2 regions of the Phascolarctobacterium faecium genome follow, and region 2 is predicted to be linked to the other one. Evidence: riboswitches for the same ligand, from Rfam matches in the RefSeq annotation. Region 2 holds a riboswitch; the other holds the start of a gene.
What was found. Region 2 has a riboswitch for cobalamin ahead of PFJ30894_RS03795 (TonB-dependent receptor plug domain-containing protein). Riboswitches for the same ligand answer to the same signal wherever they lie in the genome.

Region 1 (8,125 bases), 1.0 Mb from region 2:
GAAATAAGTACTGGATTTTCTGCTGCATCGTTTTATCTACATTTTTTATATTAGTGGTTTTAAAATATTTTATTTATAGTTATAATAGGCAGCACAGTGTGCCGCCTATTAATTTTAGTTTTAGAAAGAATAATTGTAGGTTAGTGTCCAATTGAATGGTAATCCATAATTTTCATAATCGTTCACGACATCTTTTTTATCTAAAATATTATAGAAATTTAATGCTACAGAATTATTCTTATCTGCACTGTATTGTAATGTAGCATTCATTATATTTCTATTTGGAAGAGCATAATATCTATTACCACTAGAAGTAACTTCATGATAATAGCTATCATTCCTGTCTCCTAAGAAAAGATAGTTTAATCCTGCATTAAACTTATTCTTCTGATATCCAATTCCTGCCACAAATTGAAGTCTTGCATTGTCCTGTACCCATTCACCAGAATCATTTATTTCTGGATTAGAATAGGTAACACCAAGATTATATCGCCAATTATCGCCAACTAATTTTGTATATTCAACTTCAATGCCTGTATTCCGAAAATCGCCTTTATTAATTTGTATTTCAGCCTTAGTATTCGTACCTATACCTAATTCTTCTTCGCTTGCCCATCCAAATTTATTACTGATATCCATATTAAACACGGCAAGTTTTAAAGAACTCGAATTAGTTATCTTTTTCATTCCAGTTTCATACGTCCAACCTTCTTGAGGCTTTAACCCACGTGATTTTTTCAAGTTGTGTGCATCTTTATCTGTCGTATAGAATTGGCTGTTCATTGCAGGCATAATAAATGATTTACCTATATTTGTATACCAAGTCAAATTTTCATTAAATTTATATAATGTTTGTAATTGTGGCAAAAATACATTTTGGTCTGTATCAAAATCATTGATGGCTTCCCCACGCAATCCCAAAGTAGCACTAAATTTAGGTGCAAATTGGTGAGTATAAGACGTATAAAGTCCTAAACTTGTTCTATCAGACTTTTGAAAAGTATATTTATAATTTTGATAAAAATCACGTTTAATTGCAATACCCGCAATTAAGCTATCTTTATCTCCATTAAAAGACCAACCCTTCTGAGTATCTGATGTTATATTGAACATTTTATAAGATCCACCAGATACTGAAAATTCTTTTTCATTACTCTTTTTTTGATTTGAAGTAAACCAGCGGCTATTAAAAGAAAATACAGATTTTAATTTGTTACTTGTATCATCATAAACTAAACTAGCTGTGTCACGATTATCGTCATATTTATATGATGTTCCTAGCTTATCAGCAGCTGCTTTAGAACGAGTTATCTGAAATCTATTAAGATCTGATTTTGAATGGTTATAATTTAACGTCAAATTCTTCCCTATATTACCTGTAATAAAAATACTTTCTTTTCTGGATTTTCCTAAAGTATTATAATTATTTTTTTTGCTTCCTGATGAGCTTGCATATTCTCCATAAGGAAATTTACGGGTTTGAGGATTAACTTCATCATAATAATCTTTATCATAATAAACTGAAAAATATTCATTTTGATGGCCAACTGACCATTTATCTGTATAATTACCAATAGTTCCGGATATTGTTGTTTTTGCAGAACCAGAAGCTTTTTTTGTTATTATATTAATTACCCCACCCATAGCTTCGGCCCCATACAAAGTTGCATTAGAGCCACGAACAATTTCTATTTTCTCTATGCTGTCCAGTGGAATATTGGATATCGCATTATAATTTAACAAATTCATCGGAGCACCATTTACTAATACCAATGTGCCTTTATCCAAACCACGAATTTTTGTTCTACTAGCTGAGCCACCATATTCTTGCCCATTAGGACCATATGACATTCCATTAAACCCAATTTGTTGGGCTAAAAGAGTATCAACATTTACTGCACCGCTCTTTTTAATTTCTTCTGAAGAAATTACTGTTACAGCAGCTGGTGTATCTAAATCACGCGTTTCCATTCTCTGCGCTGTTACTACCATAGGATCTAACGTAAATGCTTGACTTGGTTCTTCAGCATGTACTACAGTGCCCCCCCCAGATGACATTGCCAGTTACAAGCGCTACCATCAATGCACTCTTACTCGTACCTTTTTTCAACATACTCAACTTCCCTTCACAACTTTTTTATATTATTGAAATAAAGACGTTTCCTGTACCCTTTCTTTATGGCCGCACAGTACTTGGCCTTTAATTGCAATAAACAAATAAAAAATACCTCTCACCTAAGGCAAAAGGTATTAAACGACTTAATTATAAAAACAAAAGAAGCCGACACATTACCTAACTGTCTCACGCAGTAGTAAAGTAATCATCAGGCAGTTCTTCTGACTTAAGTTCATAGCTTATCCAAGCCTTCCCAGATATTTCCAGTGGCATTAGTTTGGACTCGCTCACTTTTACAGCGACGGGATCGTGTAGGAATTACACCCAACTTATCTATTAAGACATACGTCACCTGACAATAAGTATTTAGTTATGATACTAGATTATATATGAGATTAAGTATTATTTCAAGTTGATGCACCAATTATTTTTCTTATTAATTTTATATTTAGTTTTTTTGATATTTCATATCATTAATAGGATTTATATTTTAATTTTCGGATGTATTATTCACTGCTTGCAAACAAATTTCCAGCATCGCCTCTGCAAACGTTTTCTCTGGCACAGGGATAAGTTCTCCGTTATTTATTTTAGTTTCAAGCTTCGTTCCTTTGCTGCCATAAACGTCCATTTGTTTTACACCATAGGTTTTATCTGCCACATTAAATTGCATCAGCATTTCACAATACTGAACTTTTTCTTTTTTCGCCAGTTTTTCTGCATAGGTTTTATTCATTTTTTTTAGTAATTCTTTGTCTGTAAAAACAGTTTTCACAATAACATTAACTAAATCTTTGTTTACAACCCCGTTTTTTTCTTCTGGGAAATACAGTGAATCCATGTCATATGCATAAACGCCCATAGTGTTTTCTAAAACAATTGACCAACGTGCTGCTTCTATTTCCTCAGCCGTAGGCTTGGGCATCATGCTAATTTCCCAATTGATAGGTGGTGCTTCATCATTCTTTTCTGCAGCACTGGCTGAAACCGCCAATAAGCACATCATGCAAATTGTCAGCAGCATTATTAACTTTTTCATCATATTACCTCTTACCTCCTGTTTAAACATCTAAATTACGTACTATTCTTAAAATCTGTTCCTGAGATAAACTGCGAAGGCTATAATAAGTTGCTCCCATTGCTTTGGCAACAGCTTTGGCCACACCCAGTTTAATAAAATCTGTTTCAGTATCGATAACAACGGAGGTAATTTTAGCCTTCCGAATTTTTTCAGCCATTTTTAAGGCACTCTCTACCGGATCACCACTGTTTTCTTCTATGGCATTAGCTCTGCCATCAGTTACTAAAATCAGAATCGGTTCTAACTCGCTGTCTTTTTTATTCAACATTCCCAAAGTTACCAACGCAGTTGATAAACCGTCTGCTAAAGGAGTTTTGCCGCCAGTAGGCATTTCTGCCAAACACTTTTGTGCAAGATCAACGCTGCGTGTTATAGGCAGCAATAATTCAGCCTTTTGCCTGCGAAAAGCAACCATACCAACACGATCACGTTTCTGATATGCTTCCTGCAGCATATAGAAAATAGCGCCTTTTACGGCCCGCATCCGTTCACGAGCTCCCATTGACCCACTGGCATCAACTGCAAATAAAAATGTATTGCCAATACGTTTTTCGCGTAATTTTTGCCGTAAATCTTCACTCTTAATATTCAGGGCGCAACCGTTATCTTCACGCAGACGCTGAAACGGCGCCGCAGCCCTGATTGTAGCATCAAAAGCCAAATCTTCCACTTTTATTTTCGGCATTTCAGCCCTAACATAACGCCCTTGTTTAAGATCTGTTTTAGTCGTGCTGCGTTTGCCACTGCCACGCCGGACATTGCGATCTTTGCCTAAATCCAGAACCATTTTAGGAAGCTTAAAATTTTTATCAATATCTGCAATCTGTTCTTCCGGTGCTAACTGATTTTTGTCATTGTCAGGACTCTGCTCTTCTTTTTCTTTATCGTCATCCTGATTCTCATCATCGTCACTGTTATCTTCCTCATCACCATCGTCTTCATTATCATCAAGCGGTGGTAGCGCCAACGGTGACTCCTTTGAGTCTTCATCATTATCCTCGTTTTCATCTTGATTCTGCTGTTCATTCTCATCAGGCTGTTCTTCTTCCTGCTGCTCCGGATTTTCCTGTTGTTGTTCTGGTGGCTTCCGCATACGATGCGGCAGCACAAACATGGCAGCTTCTTCCACATCCTTAGGTAAAACATAATTTCTTTCCGCTAAAGCAGCTATAGCTTTAGCGGCTTCCAAAAGATAAATTTCCGCTCTATGACCGGCACAAAAAGCCTGTGCGCACATTTGTGCCGCCAGCTGCATCATGGCTTCTGATACTTCAATTTCTTCTACAATGCTCCTTGCCAAAGCAATCTTTGCCGCTAATTTTTCTGTTTCATTAAAATACCTGTTTCTGAAGCTTTGTATATCAAAGCCACAGGCAAGAGAACGTCTAATTATTTCTGTACGTATTACCACATCTTTCTCACTTTGGGCATCAACATACATACCAAACCTATCTAATATATGACCTGGCAGAACTCCTTCTTCGGGGTTCATTGTTCCAATAACAGTATACGATACAGAATGAGTAAAAGAAATGCCATCACGCTCAACCTGATTGATACCAGAAGCGTTAGCATCCAAAACTGCAGTCAGCAATTCCTGCCGCAATAAATTTGCTTCATCAATATACAAAATATTACCTGTAGCTCTGCTTAATATCCCAGGCAAAAATCTGCGTTCGCCTTTACTAACAGCATATTCAATATCGATACTACCAAAAAGCATATCTTCCGTAGCATTAAGCGGCAAATCCACTATCTTCTGTGTGCCAATAATCTCTTTAGCAGCGCGTACCAAGGTGGATTTAGCAGTCCCTTTTTCACCGCCAATCAAAAGGCCACCTGCCTTTTGATTTACTAAAGCGATCTGCAGAGCTTTTTTTAACTGCTCCTGCCCAACTACTGCCACAAAAGGATAAATAGCATTAGTCAGCATTTATAACGCTCCTTTAGCCCCAGAGGACAAAATACTTTCAACCTTATCCCAATCCAATTGTCCTTCTTCAAAAGGACGACGACGCATACGATGCGGCAATACTAATTTGGCAGCATTTTTTACGTCTTCCAGTTCCACTTCTTTGCGTCCATTAAAAGCCGCCAGTGTCAAAGCTGTTTTAATTACAGTAATATCGGCGCGATGCCCGTCAACACCAAGTTCTACAGCTAATTTAGCAACAGTTTCCAAAAGTTCCTCGTTGATATCTACCTGAGGTAACAAACTGCTGGCTTGTGTAATTTTTGCAGCCAGCTCTTCCTGATCATGCTGATAACCGGCAATAAAAGTATCGGCATCCTGCTCATAAGCCAAACGACGTTTAATTACCTCAACACGCTGCGCGGGATCATGCTCACCTGTAACAACTACTGACAAGCCAAAACGATCCAAAAGCTGCGGGCGGATATCACCCTCTTCAGGATTCATTGTACCAACCAAAACAAAACGAGCCGGATGAGAATATGAAACGCCTTCACGCTCAACTGTATTGATTCCCATTGCTGCAGCATCCAACAATACATCTACAACATGGTCATCAAGCAAATTTATTTCATCCACATACAAAATATTACGATTGGCTTGAGCTAAAATACCTGCCTCAAATTTTTTCTCGCCATGCTTAATCGCATGTTCAATATCCAAAGTACCAACAACGCGATCTTCAGTCGCGCTTACAGGCAACTCGACCACACGCATTTTTATGGTATCGGCAACTAATTTATTATCCTCAGTATATTTAGATGCACAATCTTCGCATAACAGATTGGGATCTGCCGGATCACAATGAAATTTACATCCATGTACTGCTTCCATAGCCGGCAGTAATTCGGCCAAAGCACGTACTGCTGTTGACTTGGCAGTACCTTTTTCACCTTTTATTAAAACACCGCCTAATGACGGGTTTATTACATTTAATATTAAGGACATTTTCATATCATCCTGTCCTACAATAGCTGTAAATGGGTATACTGACATTCTTTTCACTATAACTCCTCCTAAAAGCACAATAATAGTAAGAAATATCCATAAGAATTTCATTACAATTAAATTACTATATCATATTAAGCTATATACCAAGTATATAGTCAAATTTTAAATAAAAATAACTTCAAATTTTTTTGATATAACTATTCCTGTAACTTCATCCCACTCGAATAATAAAACTGCCTGTTTCCCATTATAACTAAATTTTACTTTGCCATGCTCTATAACGACGCTTTGCCCAATAGTCATATCCATCCATTCAGTTTTTCCGGTTTGATTGCAAACCAGCACTGGTAATCCTGTAACAGAGGAACATTTTTCCCATGCTCCTAACGGATTGCCACAAACTTCCGTTGGAGGCCACGCTGCTATATCAATAATTATCTGTGCGCCTTTTTTCTGCATCTTTTTAGCATGTTCACTGTACCATGCATCTGCACATACAAGCACTCCAACTTTAATATTCAAACAATCGATAGGTTTTAGTACATCTGCAGTTCTCGCCCAAGCCTCAGCACCGATACCATGAGAAATAATTTTTCTATGTCTGCCGCATATTTCTCCACTTGGTTCAAATACAATACAAGAATTAAAATTACAGTTCAATTCGCTATCGTATTCACCACACCCCAAAAACAAAAATAAACCATAGTCTTTAACTAATGATAATAAGAAACTTAATTTAGAAGACGGTTGTTTATCTACTTTTGTTTCTGGCTCTAATTTATAAAAGTAATACCCCTGCACTGCTGTTTCCGGAGTAATTACCCAATTAGCTCCTTTTTCAGCAGCAATTCGAACTGCTTTTTCCAATAGTTCTATATTTTTCTGCTCAGGACCATTGCTAAGTTCTAAATGACATAATGCTACTTTCATAAAAACTCCTTCAAATTATATATGAACCGAAGCTTATGCTCCAGTCCATATATTTGCGTTTCATTATTTAAAATGCGTATTCCATACCGATAAGGAAAGAGCGTCCTGGCATAGGAAAAGAATACTTGCCATTAGAAACACCACCCGTTTCAGCATAAGAAGCATTAGTTAAATTATATGCTTTGGCATAAATTTTATAATCTTTTTGAACTTTATATTGCAAAGAAAGATCTAAAGTCAAATACTTAGAATCTACATATTTACTTTTATCAGCACCACTAGCTCCACGTCCATATAATTCTGCATCCCATTTATCTTTATTAAAGCTTATGCCTATTTTATACTGATTAGGTGATACATTAGTATTGCGTTTAAATCCATTTCCATCCTTATTATCTTCCTCAACTTTTACATAGGTATAACTGCCATTTATTGAAAACTCATCCGTTAACTTATGTTTGACATTAAACTCCATACCACGTTTTTTCTGTTTAGCAACATTAGCAACTGTCCAATCACTTAAAAAATTATTTGGATCTAAAGCTGCCCAGTTTATTGCATCATCAAGTTCACTGTAAAATGCATTGATCCCCAATTGTATTTTATCGTTAAGTTTTGTATCATAGCCAATAGTCCAAACTTCACCAGTTTCAGGTTTTAATTTGGCATTACCTATCATCGCGCCTGACACCCCAGGGATTGATGGCGAATAATAGAATAAATCATTAGCCTGTGGCGCATTAAAAATTTGCCCCCAAGAAAGATATGCATGACTGTCTTCACTAAATTTTTTATTTACTGCTACACTTGCCGTAGTTTTATTTCCAAAAAAATTATGTTTATCATACCGAAGCCCCGCATTTAAAAGCCAAGAATCGGCAAAATCCCAGCTATCCTGTACATAAATAGCCTTATTGTTGATTTTAGCAATTTTACCGCCATATGTACCAGGATTATTTACCTCAGATTCTCGCCAATCAGCACCAACGACTACTTTATTATTTTTTGATAATTCCCAAGTTTGTTGAATTTCTACACCATCTTTAGTTTCATAATAATTGCTGTCACTATTATT
Region 2 (8,735 bases):
AACGTGTCTTTATGTTGGGTTTGCTCTTTATACGATATTTGTTATTTATGTGGGTTTTATTGGCTCTAAAAAAATAAAAGGGTTAAGTGATTTTGCGGTTGCCAGCGAAAGTATGGGACCGATATCATTAGGATTGGCTTTTGCCGCCTCTTTCTTTAGTGCTGCTACTTTTCTGGGGTATGTCGGATACGCTTACGCCTGGGGGGCTTCCGCTTTATGGATATTTTTAGCTATTTTTGGCGGGTCTACATTAGGGTTTATCGTTATTGCAAAAGGTGTGCGTGACAGTAACACTAAAATTAAAGCTTTATCATTGCCGGACTGGCTGGGAGAAATGTATAAAAGTGACTTTTTGAGGGCGTTGGTTTCTATTATCGTTATGATTCAGATGTTTTATGTGGCTGGTCAATTATCGGCAGGCGGTACGCTTTTATCAGGCCTTTTGGATATTGATTACAGTACTGCCGTTATTGCGGTAACTGTAGTTACTATTGTTTATGTCACCTTAGGTGGTTTGTTTGCGGATGTTTATACAAGTATTGGTCAGACTTGTTTGATGATGTTTGCTGGTGTGATTGTTTTCTTGTCAGGATTCTTTTTCTTCAAGGGCGGCATTACAGAAGTCAGTACGATCATTGCTGCGCGTGATCCACTGTTGACTGCGGTCATTAATCCTAAATCATTACATATGTACAGCTACGCTACTGTTTTCGGTGTTATTTTGATTGAATTTGCTTTTTCTGGACAACCGCAGCTGCTGACAAAAATTTTAGCATTAAAAGATCCTAAAGATATGAAAAAAATGATCTGGACTTGGATTGTTGCCTCATTCTGCTGTATGTTGGTAATTTTTGGCGGTTTGTATATGCTGGCACTGAATCCTGATCTGCAGCAGCCTGACTATGCGGTAGTAGAATATGTCAGAGCTTATTTTCATCCCATTATCAGCACGCTGCTTGCGGTTTCGATTGTAGCGGCATTGATGTCGACAGCCTGTGGTCTGCTTTTGGTTATGACAACCTGTATTGCTAATGATCTTTTTATTAAAACGTTGGTTAAACGTAAAATCATAAATATTCCGCAGGAAAAAGCTCAGAGGATCGCATTTATGATGACGAAGATATTGCCGGCAGTTTTTGGGATTATTTGTGTTTTGATGACACTGCATCCACCGCAATTTATGGGAGTCATGGTCTGGATTGGCATTTCTGGTGTCGCTTCAGCTACATTAGCACCGATGCTGATTGCTATTATCTGGCCTGAACGTATTAATGCTACTGCCGCTATCTGGGGAGCGATTGCAGGAGAAGCAACTTACATGGTTGTTTATCTGTTTACTAATATTGAAAAAAGCGTTATGGCAGCCGGTGCCTGGGGGTTGATCGTCAGTTTTGCGGTAATGTGGCTACTGTCTTCTAATAAAAAGAAACAGCGAATAACAGAAATGTGATCAAAAGTAAAGGATGTGATGAAAAATGTTGTGGGCAAGTCCGATGCTAACAGTTTGGGCCGTAGGTTGTGTATTGACACTTATAGTTTCATATATCCTTTTAGAAAAATGGTATTGAGGCAGGTGTAAATGATGAGGAAACCAAAAGTCGTAATTCTGGGAACTGGTGGAACTATTGCCGGTAGAGCAGGCTCTAATACAGAAATGACAGGCTATCAGGCTGGTGAAATAGGTATTCAGACCTTGATAAATGCTGTTCCGGAAATGCTTGAAGTTGCGGATGTAACTGGTGAACAGTTCTGCAATATCGGCAGTTTTGATATGATTGATGATATCTGGCTGAGATTAAGCCGTAGGGTCAGTGAACTTCTGCAACAGCCGGAAGTCAATGGTATTGTTATTACACATGGTACAGATACGCTGGAAGAAACAGCATATTTTCTAAATTTAACTGTTAAAAGTGAGAAACCGGTGGTTTTAGTTGGCGCTATGCGTCCGGCAACAGCGATGAGTGCCGATGGTCCTGTCAATCTGCTGAATGCAGTTGCTTTAGCCGGTTCGCAAGAGGCGGTTGGTAAGGGCGTATTGATTGCAATGAATGATCAAATTAATGGGGCTCGTGATGCAACTAAAACCAATACTACACATGTGGAAACATTTAAATCGTGGGAACTGGGATATTTAGGCTATTTTCAAAATGGGAAACCTATTTTCTATAAAGCAAGTCTGCGTCGGCATACGGCAGCAGCTGAGTTTGATATCAGTAAAGTAACTGCTCTGCCGCGAGTTGATATCGTCTATCTGCACGTAAACTGTGATGATATTTTAGTAAGAGCGGCAGTTTCGGCTGGGGCGCTGGGAATAGTTATTGCAGCCTTTGGTCACGGGAATCTGCATATTAATATAAAGCCTGCCCTGATCAAGATTGCTCGAAGTGGTATTCCTGTAGTACGCAGTACGAGGGTCGGTAATGGTATCGTAAGCCGGAGTGCAGACGATACTAATAACAAATTTATAGCTGCGGACAGTCTTAATCCGCAGAAAGCCAGAATACTTCTGCAATTGGCGCTGCTTAGAACGAAAAGTCCAGAGGAAATTCAAAGAATGTTTGATGAATATTAAGAAATAATAGTAAAACACCGCTTGTTTAAACAAGCGGTGTTTTCTTTGTATCAGAAGAAATAAATCTTTTGAATAAGCGCAGCGTCAGGTGCCGTCCGCTCGATGCGGACGAGCGCTTGACAGGGGGGACTACTTGATGATAAAATAAAAATAATAGGAATATTTATCAAAACAATTATATAAACAAATAAGTAAAAATTCTAAATAGTTGTATAAAACAATAAATATATAAGATCAGGTGCAGTAATGCTTAATAGAGAAACAGGTGTAAAACCTGTGCTGTCCCGCAGCTGTAATGCAGAGTTAGTCTTAAAATGTCACTGGGAAACTGGGAAGGCAAGACGAGCGATGAAGCAGAGCCAGAAGAACTGCCTGATTTTGACGCTATAAAATTCCTGCGATTGATGGGATTGCGCAATTATTTGACGCCTTTCTGTATTTATATGCAGAAGAGCGTTTTATTTTGTTTCAAGGGCAAAAGCTTTTGAATAAATGTAGAAATAATATGGGAAATGGATGTGGTTAAAGGTGAGAAGATTTGTAAAGAAAAGGTCATTGATATTTACACTGATTGGTTCAAGTTTTTTGTTTAGTGGTGTTACTGCTCATGCTGAAGAAGTTACAGAAAGTTTTACACTTGACCCTATGGTCATTACTGCTACAAGGACGGAGATGAGCGTGAAGGAAAGCCCCTCGGCTGTAGAAATTGTCAGCAGCAAAAAATTGGAAGAAACACAGGCGAAAACGTTGCGTGACGCTTTAAAATCTGCGTTGGGAGTAAACGTCTTTAATGATTTTCAGGGACGCAGTAATGTCAGTATTCGCGGCAGTGAGTCAAGGCATGTTTTAATTATGGTAGACGGTAAGCGTTTGGGTGGGGAACTTTCCTATAATTCCGCTAATGCCTGGGACGTTGATCGTATTCGCATGGAGGATGTGGAACGTGTAGAAATTATCAGAGGTCCAGCCGGAGCTTTGTATGGCAGTGATGCTATGGCGGGGGTTATCAATGTAATTACAAAAACTCCGGAAAAAAATGCCGGTAGTATCAATTATGAATATGGCTGGTATGAAAATGGTAAAGGTGCTGGCTACAAGTCTAATGTTTATCTGCAGGGGGTTGAAAAAAATGTATCCTATAAGTTAAATGCTGGCTTGAATAATAATAGGCCTTATATGGATCCAGCAGGCAGCGGAGATGAAATGAATTTTTATGGAAAGGAACAACCGATATCTTTAAGTGTAGGTTATAAGTTTGATAATGGAAATCAATTATCTGCCGATTTCAGCAGGATTAAAGAGGATAATCAGAAGGGTAGTTCATCTGTAACAGTTATGAGGCCGGGTGAAGTCTGGCAAAATAAAAAATCTACTATTTATAATGATAACAAACGTACAGATTATTCACTGACCTATAAAGGTGATGATGAAAAGCAAAGCTGGATTATCAGAGCTTATCAATCGGTTTATGATAAACGTTATACAAGTCAGGATGTTACGCAAATGTTTACGGGCGGCAAACCTGGAACAATAACTGTTAAAGATCCTAAGATTGATACTGTAAAAAGGACCTTGAGTGTTATTGAAGGTCACGATTCATGGCATATGGGAGATAAACATTATTTAACGGCAGGGCTGGAGTACCGCCGGGATAACAGTGAAGGGACCAGATTAAAGAAGAAAGGTACTCCTGTAGCTGGAGGCAGTGCATATAATGCTTATGATGAAGCGGCTATTAATTATACTGCCGTATATGTTCAGGATGAATTTAAACCTGATGAAAAATGGTTGATTATTCCTTCTGTACGTTATGATTACAGTGATAAATTTGGCAGTGAAATAACAAGCCGTTTGGCAACTACTTATAATGCGGCTAAAGACATACGTGTGAAGGCTGTTATCGGTCAAGGGTATAAAACTCCTACAGTTAATGAGTTGTACCATTTTTGGGAGATGTACGCTGCTAATCCGGGTGGCTCAGGACAGTTTTTTGAGGGTAATCCAGATTTGCAACCGGAAAAATCTTTAAGTTATGAATTAGCTGTGGAGAAGGACTGGGGAGATAAAACTACAGCTCATTTAGGAATTTTCCGCAATGACGTTAAGGATTTGATAAGTTCATACTGGACAGGCAGATTTACTGATGATGATCCCAATAGCTATCCGGGACTTGGTAGAGATCAGGTTATGACTTATCGGAATGTACCAAAGGCAACATTACAGGGTGTAGAATTTTATGGTTCGCATGAATTAGGGAAAAATATTTTTATGAATTTTGGTTATACTTATTTAGAGGCTAAAGATAAGACAGGCGGAACGCGTTTAACTGATCGTGCTAAGCATCAGTTAACTTTTGGTGTATCTTATCAACCGCAAAATATTTATGCATGGGATTGCAGTTTTGATATTGTTTCTAATCTAAATTATTATTATCACAACGCAGATAAGAGTACAATGGGGAATTCTGTATATTCTACTAAGAATTTTACTATTGCTAATATTATGGCATCAAAACACCTTACTAAAGATGCCAAGATTTATTTGGGGATCGATAACATAAGTAATCATAGGAATTTTGGCGCTTATGCTGATGGAAATTTAGGACGTTTGTATAGAGTTGGTATGGAATATAAATTTTAATACATAGTAGAAATATCTAGCGGGCTTAATGCCTGCTAGATATTTTAAATGGAGTTATGATATGAAAAAAATAATTTTAATGCTGTGCTTGTTGGCAGTTTCAGTAACTATGTATGGCTGCACTTCAAAAGAAATTCATAAAGATAGCGGGTTGATGAAAATAACGGACGATAATGGCAGGCAGGTTGCTTTTTCCAAAAAGCCTGAAAGGATCGTAGTTCTGTCACCTTCTTTTTTAGAACTTTTGGAAGTTTTAGATGGAAATGTTGTAGGACGGGCGGAATCCACAATTGTCAGGACTCCTGATTTTGCCAAAAATGCTGCTGTTGTTGGCTTTATTTTTAATATCAATACTGAAAAAGTAGTAGAATTGAAGCCTGATTTGATTGTCGCTTATAAGGGGATGCATGAAAAATACATCCAACTTTTTGAAGCAAATGGTATTCCTGTAGTAGTTTTAAATTTAAAAACTTATGAAGATGTCAAACATAGTATAAAAATTTTAGGTGAACTGACTGGCCAGAAAGAGAAAGGGCTAAAAATTGCATCAGAGCTTGACAAAAAAGTACAGAATACAGTTAAGCAGCTTCCTAAAAATACTAAAAGGGTTGCTATTTTACACAGCAGCGCACAAAATGTGACATTAGAGAAGGAAAATAGTATTGCTGGCTGTGTTGCCAAGTTATTGCAACTACATAATATTGTCCAGGACATTCAGAGTGTAACTGCTCCAACTGGTGAACAGATGTCTGATAAAGCTCCTTATAATCTGGAATTCTTAATAGAAAAAGACCCGGAAATAATTTTTATTACCTCAATGGGAGATAAAAACGATATTGAAGTGCGTTTGCAAAATGACGTTATGAGCAGTCCTGCCTGGGAATCAATAACGGCAGTAAAAAATAATGCAGTATATTATTTGCCGGATGAATTATTTCTTTTGAATCCAGGACTTAGATACTCTCAGGCTGTAGAATATATGGCATCGAAGCTGCAGGAATAAGGCTAAAAAATTATTTTGGCAAGATTTTGAATTATGGTTTATAATGACAACATAAGTAAGCTAAGGCTAACTTCATGGAACAATGTTATTTCAGCAAACGTAATATGAAAGGAATGAAAATTTATGAAAGATTTTTTGATTGTTTATTCCAGTAAAACCGGCAATACAGAGAAAGTTGCAAAGAAATTTTATGAAGTGGCAGGAGAACGCTGTGACCTTGCTGCTGTGAAGCAGGTGCCGGCAGTAGATGATTATAAGGTTATTTTTGCTGGTTATTGGGTCGATAAAGGTGAACCCGATAAGGATATGCAGGAGTTTTTGCAGACTTTGGATAATAAAAAAGTCGTACTTTTTCAAACGTTGGGAGCAGAAGCTTACTCTGAGCACGGGATCAGCTCATTAGCCAATGCCGGCAGATATTTAAGCACCGGCTGTAAAGTAGTAGGCACTTTATCTATTCGCGGTGCGATTGATCCGAAGCTGATCGAAACAATGATGAAGATGCCTGAAGGACATTCGCATGCACCTACGGAAGAAAGTAAAAAACGGTGGAAGGACGCAAGTACTCATCCTGATGAAGCAGATTTGCAAGCTGCAGGAGAGTATATACAAAAATTTATCACTTTTTATGACAGGTTTTATAAATAAAATTTGTATGGATTTTTAGAAAATACTGGGTAATTTTAAAAATGAAAAAAATAGACAAAATCACCACGCTGGGCAAAATGATGCTTAAAGACAAAATAACTAGTTCCTGGGATAAATTACTGACAGAGAAACCGCAAGGTGACTTAATGGTTTTTTATAAAAAGAGGCTGGAGCACTTTTGGCGTCTGCCGGATTTAGAAAAAATTATCGGCAAAGAGAAGGCTGCAAGCGCATATGCGGCAATGGAAGAAGTTGATGTTTTATTTGAAGATAAAGGCATCAAACCGCTGCCGTCGCCTCTGGGACAGAATGCTTTCAAGAAGCTTTTGCGTGAAGCTTCCAGCAGCAGGCCTATAGCAGCTTATATCCATATTCCTTTTTGCAAGATCAGATGCACTTATTGTAGCTTTTTTAAACAGGGTTCTTCAATAAAAGCAGAAGCAGAATATGTAACCAAGCTTTTGACAGAGCTGGAACAGATGCGTAATATGCATTATTTGAAAACTGCGGAAATCCAAGCGGTCTTTCTTGGCGGCGGGACTCCTGGAACCTTGACGAAAGAACAGCTCAGCAGTATTTTGCAGAAGGTACGCCAAGTGCTTCCTTTAAGTTCTGATTGTGAAATTACGGTTGAGAGCAGTATTTATGATATGGACGAAGAGAAACTTGCTGCTTGCATCGAAAATGGTGCAAACAGATTTAGCTTTGGGGTGCAAACTTTTGCTACGGATCTGCGCCGACAACTGGGGCGTCCTGATACCTGCGAAGAAGTTGTGCGTAAATTGAAGCTTTTTGCTGAGACGGGTACAAAGGTTATCATTGACCTGATTTATGGTTTACCGGGGCAGACAAAAGAATTGCTGCAGCGAGATTTACAGTTTTATCTGGATTGCGGTCTTAGTGGTGTCGATTTGTATAAACTGCAGATTTTTCCTGGGACGCCGCTGGGCAATCAATTTAAAGCTGATCAGAGTAATTTCCCTACAGGGAGGAAGCTGGCAGAGCTCTTTGTCAGCGGCGCAGAATTTTTAAGCAGGAATGGCTGCCGTCAGCTGAGCTGTTGCCATTGGGCAACTGATGACAGGGAAATAAGCCGTTATAATACTATGGTGAAAGAAGGCGCGCAGGTTCTGGCTTTCGGAGCCGGCTGCGGCGGATCATTAGGCAATTATGCTTATATGCAGCCGTTTGATCTGGAAAAATATGGAAGCCTGGTTGATAAGGGTATAAAGCCTTTTGTTATGTTATTTGAAAGAGATGGGTTTGCGCCTGTTTTTGCCGCAATCAAAGGTCAGTTTGACAGTGGCGTCTTTGAACCTCAAAAATTGAGAAGCTTATCAGAAATACCTTTTTCTGAATTGTTGTTTCCTTTATTGGAACGTTGGCGTAACAACGGTTTAATGGAAGCTGCTGATGGTGTTTATAAGCTGACGCCAATGGGTTTGTTCTGGCAGAATCAATTGAATCGTGCAGTGATGATAGCTGTGCAGTATTTAGTATACGGGCCGCGTGTTGCGGGAAGAAAGTCAGCTTTGACAATGATGAGTGCAATGGAAAATCGTACTTAAAAGTTATATGATTAAAGCCCCTGTTCAATAAGAACAGGGGCTTTAATCGGTTATTATTTAAGCTTTTAATTCGATTTCCAGCAGGCAGTCGCCGCTTTCGATACGGTTACCTGCTGTTACATGGATCTGGGCTACGATACCGCTGATTGGGGCGGCGATAGTTGTTTCCATTTTCATAGCTTCGGTAACTACAAGCGGGGTGCCTTTAGTTACTGCTTGTCCTTTTTCCACCAGTACTTTAACAACGGAACCTGATAAAGTAGCGCCGATCTCACCCTGATTGGCTTTATCAGCTTTTTTGCGG

Region 1: linked by a shared signal. The riboswitch ahead of PFJ30894_RS08745 (TonB-dependent receptor plug domain-containing protein) and the one ahead of PFJ30894_RS03795 (TonB-dependent receptor plug domain-containing protein) in region 2 are both predicted to bind cobalamin.

Annotation. Positions count from the first base shown of each region.
Region 1 covers NZ_AP019004.1:1,794,795-1,802,919, forward strand. The annotation lists gene PFJ30894_RS08745 (TonB-dependent receptor plug domain-containing protein) at 121-1,971, opposite strand; cobalamin riboswitch at 2,311-2,487, opposite strand; gene PFJ30894_RS08750 (hypothetical protein) at 2,607-3,158, opposite strand; gene PFJ30894_RS08755 (VWA domain-containing protein) at 3,178-5,130, opposite strand; gene PFJ30894_RS08760 (ATP-binding protein) at 5,131-6,174, opposite strand; gene PFJ30894_RS08765 (carbon-nitrogen hydrolase family protein) at 6,283-7,050, opposite strand; gene PFJ30894_RS08770 (TonB-dependent receptor plug domain-containing protein) at 7,118-8,125, opposite strand, start outside.
Region 2 covers NZ_AP019004.1:768,292-777,026, forward strand. The annotation lists gene PFJ30894_RS03785 (sodium:solute symporter family transporter) at 1-1,450, shown strand, start outside; gene PFJ30894_RS03790 (type II asparaginase) at 1,580-2,572, shown strand; cobalamin riboswitch at 2,792-2,962, shown strand; gene PFJ30894_RS03795 (TonB-dependent receptor plug domain-containing protein) at 3,101-5,212, shown strand; gene PFJ30894_RS03800 (ABC transporter substrate-binding protein) at 5,274-6,215, shown strand; gene PFJ30894_RS03805 (flavodoxin family protein) at 6,339-6,863, shown strand; gene hutW (heme anaerobic degradation radical SAM methyltransferase ChuW/HutW) at 6,905-8,431, shown strand; gene PFJ30894_RS03815 (pyruvate carboxylase) at 8,489-8,735, opposite strand, start outside.